2 regions of the Paenibacillus sonchi genome follow, and region 1 is predicted to be linked to the other one. Evidence: riboswitches for the same ligand, from Rfam matches in the RefSeq annotation. Region 1 holds a riboswitch; the other holds the start of a gene.
The links. A riboswitch is a leader RNA that binds a small molecule or an ion and turns the genes downstream of it on or off. The one in region 1 is predicted to bind cyclic di-GMP.

Region 1 (3,418 bases):
TCCTGAATTGTGATGAGCGGCAAGGAGCAATCAAGATTGTAGAGGTCCTTGCCGCTGTTGATTCTTAGTTGAGATTCAAGGTTCGATGGGCCGTCGGAGGCACTTCAGTACGGTCGGTCAGCAGTTCAATTACAGCCACGCGGTTAGAGGCTACTGCAGCATGGATAGCAGATGTGAATTGTTCCAGAGTCTCGCATCTGTAGCCTGTGGCCCCCAAGGATTCAGCAAATTTCACGGCATCCATAGGAACTTCGAAGATCGTGCCGTCGATTCTGCCTGTTGTTTTTTCCATGCCCTTTAACGCCATATCGAGCTGCATATTGTTCACAACGATAAAGATCACGGGAATGTCCTTGCACACGGCCGTATTTATTTCTGTGCCAAGCATCATGAAGCAGCCGTCACCGGTAATGCAGAAAATCGTTTCTTCCGGTGAAGCCACCTTAGCGCCGATAGCCATCCCAATGGAATTGCCCATGCAGGCAAAATAGGCATCAAAGACAACGCTGCCGGGCTTTTTGACCTTGTACCATTTCGCGGCATTGAAGCCATGGCTGCCATCATCAACAAAAACGGTGTTGTTGTACGGGATCAGGTCGCTTAATGTGTCCATGACGGATGCAAGCGAAAGCTTGGGCAGAACCGGCAACTCTTCCGCATAATGAACATCGGTTTCTGTTTCGTGCTTTTTAATAGCAGCCGAATCAAAATTCTGAAGATAGAACGCAAGATTATCGCGTAAGTCCCCGCTTACAGCGATTGTCTCTGAGGTTAATATTTTTCCGACGAAGGTAGGGTCGACGTCAAATTGGATCAATGTTTTGGGATGATTCTCTGCTTTAAGATTGCAGATGGTCATATCGCTGAGACGCGAGCCAAGGACGATGAACACATCACTGCGGTTTAACAAATCCTCACCGTGCTTGCAGCCGCCGACACCGATGGGGCCGTGATACAGCGGGTGATCCCAGGCGATGGCACCCTTGCCGCCGGGAGAGGTGACCACCGGAATATTGAAGGTTTCAGCCAGTTGAAGAAGCTCCTCGTGCGCGCCGGAACGATTGACTCCTTTGCCCGCAATGATCAGAGGATGGCTTGATTCATTAATTACAGAAAGTACGCGTTCCAAATTACCGGCACTGACCAGATGTTCGCGCTCAGGGATAACAATCCGGCATTCTTCCAGCATTTCGGTCTGCACATCAAACGGGATACAGAGATGAACCGGTCCCCGTTGTCCGCTCAAGGCAATGGAGACGGCATGATTGAAAATCGTGCCGAAATGATCGCCGCGTTCCACCAGCTTGCTGTAAAGGGTCGCGGGTCTGAACATGTCCGCCAGATCGGCCAGATAAGCTGAAGAATCCTGGCACTGGGGAATCCCCAGCTCCTTGATGGATTGGTGTCCTGTTATAAAAAGTACGGGAAGATTATTCGCCTTGGCATGTGCTGCGGCGGTGAGAAGATTGGTACCCCCGGTCCGGAGGTCCCAAAAGCCACTCCGAGTTTCCCTGTTTTGAGAGCATAGCCGGCGGCTTCGAACCCGGAACTGGATTCGTGTCTCCCTGGAATAAATTCAATGCCGTAATCCACCATTTTCAGGACTACGGGACAAATAGACTTGCCGATTATGCCAAAGGAATGTGTTACACCGAGGTTTCGTAGTGCCTCAGCCATATAATCTGAAACTGTTTTCAAAGGAAATCCACCCCACCCAATGTTTTTTTTATTTATTCAGCAAAATAGAAAACCTGTACTCATGAGAGCACAGGTTGGCTGCGTAAATAACCATAGAGAACGCAGGAAAACCCGGACGTTCGGCTGTTCAGCAACCTGGCTGTCATGGTCCCATAGAAATGAGACTGTAGATCCATGGCTTTGCGTCATTCCCTTTCGGTGAATTTTGCCAATATGTGTTAAAGAAAATAATACCTTTTTTTATTTTACAATATATTTCTGACTCAGCTTTTGTCAATATATTTGTGCTGATAACCTCGGATTTTGGCGAATCCTGCCTGATCGCATCCATGTGAAAAACAGTATCATTTTGTATATATATAAGAATGAATGAGAAAAAAGAGCTAATGAAAAAAAGTCCAAAAATGCAAACTGTGAAGAAATATTGAAATAATCTAAAAATGAGGATTTTGAACTATAAACTCACTTGCAGAAGGGTTGTTCAGCCATAATAAAGGAATGCATTGTAAAATTCACTATGTAAAAAGGACCACTGAATAAAGAGCGGTTCATCTGCAAATATCTGCATTCCAAAAACAGAGGCAGGCAAAAGGAGAGAAGTGCAAAAGAATGGAGGGGCTCTTCTAATGCAAAAAAACTGTAACTGATGAATATAACAGCGAAAATTTTGTGAACAAAAAAACTGCCGCAGGAAGGATACGGCAGTCTCCCCGTAACAGTTAAAATTTGAAAATATGAATCGTTTTTTGCAGCTGGAATACCGCTTGGGTCATTTTCTCAGTCTCCTCGGCAACGGATTGCAAGGCATGGATTTGCTCGTTCATCGCTGCGGAGACCTCTTCCGTTCCCGCCGCCGTTTCTTCGGTAATCGCGGAAATATTTTCGATGGCGCCGGAGATTTTGAGTGCGCTCTCCAGCATGAGGTCGCTTTCGGCAGAGAAAGAAGCAATTTGCTCGGTTATGTATTGGACGCTTTGCACAATCTGTGCGAAAATATTCGCTGTTTCGATGATCATCTCATTCTGTACCTGAACGACTTCCTCGTTAATGGCGATATTCTCGATCGCTTGCTTGATATCGTTCTCTATGCTGCGGACCAGACTGAATACCTCTTTGGTGGAGGCGGTAGATTCCTCGGCCAGCTTGCGTACTTCCTGGGCCACGACAGCAAAACCACGGCCATGTTCGCCAGCCCGGGCTGCTTCAATAGAGGCGTTGAGCGACAAGAGGTTGGTCTGCTCGGCGATTTCTGTGATCGTTTTGGTGATCATTGTAATCCCCGGGCATTTTGGGAAAGTGCTTCAATCGTGTCGGCCACCTTCTGGGTAGCTTGTATATTCTTGCGCATGCCTTCGGCTTGTGTATCCACCGATTGCCGTCCTTTTTCAACCAGTTCCAATGTATGTACAGACCGTCTGTTCATTTCCTTGGTCGAGCTCGTATAGTTGGAGACCTTGGTCTCTATGTCTTTGATGGATTCGGTCATGTCGGCAATGTCCACGGAGATTTCATTTGCGCCAAGAGCCAGTTCATTGGACGAGGAGGCGACCTGGGCCATTACTATCTTCAGATTCTGGTTCTTGTCTTCAATGCCGCGGCTGGCATCCATAACCTGGCGGGTAATCTGCGAAGCATCAGTAAGGATCTTTTTCAGCTTATCGATCATGGTATTGAAGGACCGGCTGATATCCCCCATAGAGCCGTTCTCGTCGGCCCGGCT
Region 2 (3,418 bases), 3.2 Mb from region 1:
TCGGGAACGTTACCGGAACATAGATTACTGTAGTGTCTGGCGTCGGCGTTGCTGTTGATGGCGCCGGTGTTACTTCGCTTGTAGGTGTTGGTGCTGTACTCGGCGTCGGCGTCGCTGATGCAGTGGCGCTCGGTAACGCGCTAGACGTCGGTGTCCGTGTTACGACTGCTGTCGGCGTCGGCGTTACGACTGCTGTTGGCGTTGGTGTTACGACTGCTGTCGGCGTCGGTGTTACGACTGCTGTCGGCGTCGGTGTTACGACTGCTGTCGGCGTTGGTGTTACGACTGCTGTCGGCGTTGGTGTTACGACTGCTGTCGGCGTCGGCGTTACGACTGCTGTTGGCGTTGGTGTTACGACTGCTGTCGGCGTCGGCGTTACGACTGCTGTTGGCGTTGGCGTTACGACTGCTGTTGGCGTCGGCGTTACGACTGCTGTCGGTGTCGCCGTTGCGCTCGGCGTTGGTGTCGCCGTCGCACTCGGCGTTGGCGTCACCGTTGCACTCGGCGTCAGTGTCGCCGTTGCGCTCGGCGTTGGCACCGCCGTTGCGCTCGGCGTCGGTGTCGCCGTTGCGCTCGGCGTCGGCGTCGGCGTTGCAGGCGGTTCGGAGCCTTCATACGGATAGTGGTGCATCTGCACATAACCGCTGAACGCTTTTGCGATCAGTGTGCCATGAAGCTCTGCATGATCATAAAAGACACTGGCATGAGGAGCCAATATCGTGCCCTCGATTGTCGTGTTCCCGATATTCACAGAAGCAGCCTCATAGAAATTGAACAGGACCTTGCGGGGTTTGCCTCCCCAGAATTGAAAATTGGGAATCTTCACAGCGCTTCCGCCCACATTAATAATGACGGTGGCATCACCTGCTATGTTGAACTGCAGCCCGTTGGCGTCAGCCAAATCAGCAGCGGCCAGATGAATGACATTATAGGCATCCGGAGCGTTAATAGTGATTTTTCCATATTCTTTTACAAAAGGCTGTGTCTGCGTCAATGCGGCCAATTCATCCGAACGCCGGGCCAAAAACTGTTCCTCGGCCGCAAAATCAATCGGCGTCCCTTGGCGGGGAGTCTCCTTGAGATCCGCCCGTATGCTGGTTATAGTGCCTCCGTATACAGCTGCTCCGTATATAGTTCCGTCTGTTAGAGTGAGATTTTTGCCGGCAACCAGCACATCCCCGCCGGGCGCATCCTTGGAAACACCGTACCCCTGCAACGTAATATTTCCTTCAGCCGCGAGCCTTCCATGAATCTGATCGTAAGATTGCGTGAAATCTCCAAAAATAAATGCGTTAAAATTGCCGGCAACACCCAGGACAGGGGTAGGGATATACGGCATATTTCCCGCAGCTTTAACATTCCATCCCCAGGTAACCGTGCTGCTCAATGCCAGTACCCCTGTCAGAATCAGAGCTGCTGCTTTCTGTGATCTTTTTTTCAATCGCCTTGCACCTCCTAGTAACTTATTCTATGATTTTGCGGAAAAACTATAACAACAAAAAGACCGCCACGAAGGGTCAGCTTCACGGCGGCCGGACGATCATAGCCCTGGTCGGGCATTAGATTCCTGACTTTGCGTCCCGTCCTTTCGGACGGTTTGCGTTTATACATGAGAAATATAGATTAAGTGAAACTTATGTAGTCTATGACATTTGTTACTTTTGAACTAATTTCAGTTTAGCCTCTTCCTTGCCCGATTGTCAATCTATTCCTTAACTATTTTTTCAAGTTACGGTTGCCTGGAACATGGATAAACCCGCTATTCATAAGGCTTTACAGCCTTCCTGTCCAGAAGGAAATCTCCCTGCAGAATGGTTTTCTCCTTTTTTACAGCATCAGATCCTGTATTTAATTGCAATTTTTAATATTAAAATCTAGTATATTCGAACTATAATTTCAAATCTTATCCAGAATCTTTATTCCTAGCTATAGCTACTCCTTAAGGAGCAAGAACGTTCCTTCGAATCAGGACCGCACAACAAAAAACCGCCCCGGAATCAACCGGCAGCAGTTCTTCATCCATCTCTATGTAATGCTATATACGCTCCCGTAACCAGACACTGCGGATATAGCGAATTGGGATTTACAGCAGCTGAACCCAGCCAATCATGGACACCCACAACGGAATACTCAAAAACAACCCGAATGCCAGCCCGCGGCGGAGACTTCCTTCATGACTCATCATAATTCTCCTTTTGAGGTGCTTTATTTTTGTTACGTTTCAATCTTTGATATTTCAATTTTAATATAAAATAATTTTTATTATTTTATTGTGAAAAATATCACATAAAATCACCTTTTTTTATAAATACCAGTGATTATTTTATCCACCCCATGCTGCGCCAGGATCAGCCAGACAAAATAAAACGGGCCTCACCATGGGAGCTGGCAAGACCCTGCAAGCTATTTATAAACACCGGGGAGTGTTTGGTACATTCAATATATATCCTTAACCTGAAAACAAGCTGATACCTGCATAAAAATTACATTAAAAGCTTCCAGTAACCCAGCGTGCCGAAAAAAACGACCAGGGCCACGGGAAGTATAATTTTCCTGCTTACCTTATCCTCAAACGAAAAATACAAACACAGCATACAAAGCCACGCAATAAGGAGACTTCCCATTTCCTATGCATACGCCCTTTCTTATACATCCTGATGATCGCGCGGGACAGTGGCAGCACCAAACATCCTATAAGAAGATTACCCGCGAGTCAGCCGGTTCATACCCAATCATGGCTTGGGCCGCTAATTATTTTTTCTTGTTCCGCCAAAAGGTTATGCAGTCCCGGCAGGTCACTGCTCCCCCTCCAGCACAGGGTACTCCCAGAAGCTCAGCCTGCCTTTCGCCGGTATGGGCCGGGCAAGCGCCGTCACATCCTCCAGCTTCCAGGCATAGCGTCCTGGCGCATAATCGCCGAAAACCAGCTCATTGCCGCCGGGCCAGCCCTCAACTGCATCCGCCTGCGTTACCTCATGGCAATCGGCCAGACGGCTTATGGCGATGATGGCTCCCCGGGGGAGATTGTCCACAGTGAAGCCATGCCGCGCCAAGGCCGACTTGAAAGGCTCCTGCCCGCAGGCAGTGGTGTCGATCCCCATTCCGGCATGAATCGCCAGTTCACCGCGATAAGCCGTTTGCCAGGAACGGGTCTCGAACTGTTTTTCCCCAAGCGCAATTAATGTGGCCCAGGGCTGCCGGATGGTCAGACATTTCATCTCCGCCTTTTCTCCTCTCTGAACAGCAAAAAACGCAGCCGCCGAACATCCGGAAAGCTGCGCCGCTTATAGTTATCGGGATGCTGGAGAAGGAGCAAAAGCCCCCGCCTGCGCAATGTGTGTGCTTTCTTCTACTGTATTGTATGACGCTATGGGATTCTGTGCAACTTTTACGAGTAACGGGATAGAATAAACTTCCA

Region 2: it holds a riboswitch for cyclic di-GMP, as region 1 does, so the genes downstream of both, JI735_RS11470 (choice-of-anchor A family protein) here and JI735_RS37565 (thiamine pyrophosphate-binding protein) in region 1, are expected to answer to the same signal.

Annotation. Positions count from the first base shown of each region.
Region 1 covers NZ_CP068595.1:6,744,210-6,747,627, reverse strand. Annotated here, with positions in the region: gene JI735_RS37570 (thiamine pyrophosphate-binding protein) at 65-1,333, opposite strand; gene JI735_RS37565 (thiamine pyrophosphate-binding protein) at 1,411-1,677, opposite strand; cyclic di-GMP riboswitch class I at 1,825-1,918, opposite strand; partial or broken gene JI735_RS38020 (methyl-accepting chemotaxis protein) at 2,418-2,951, opposite strand; gene JI735_RS38015 (HAMP domain-containing protein) at 2,966-3,418, opposite strand, start outside.
Region 2 covers NZ_CP068595.1:2,496,686-2,500,103, reverse strand. Annotated here, with positions in the region: gene JI735_RS11470 (choice-of-anchor A family protein) at 1-1,441, opposite strand, end outside; cyclic di-GMP riboswitch class I at 1,525-1,612, opposite strand; gene JI735_RS11465 (ASCH domain-containing protein) at 2,796-3,218, opposite strand; gene JI735_RS11460 (hypothetical protein) at 3,389-3,418, opposite strand, start outside.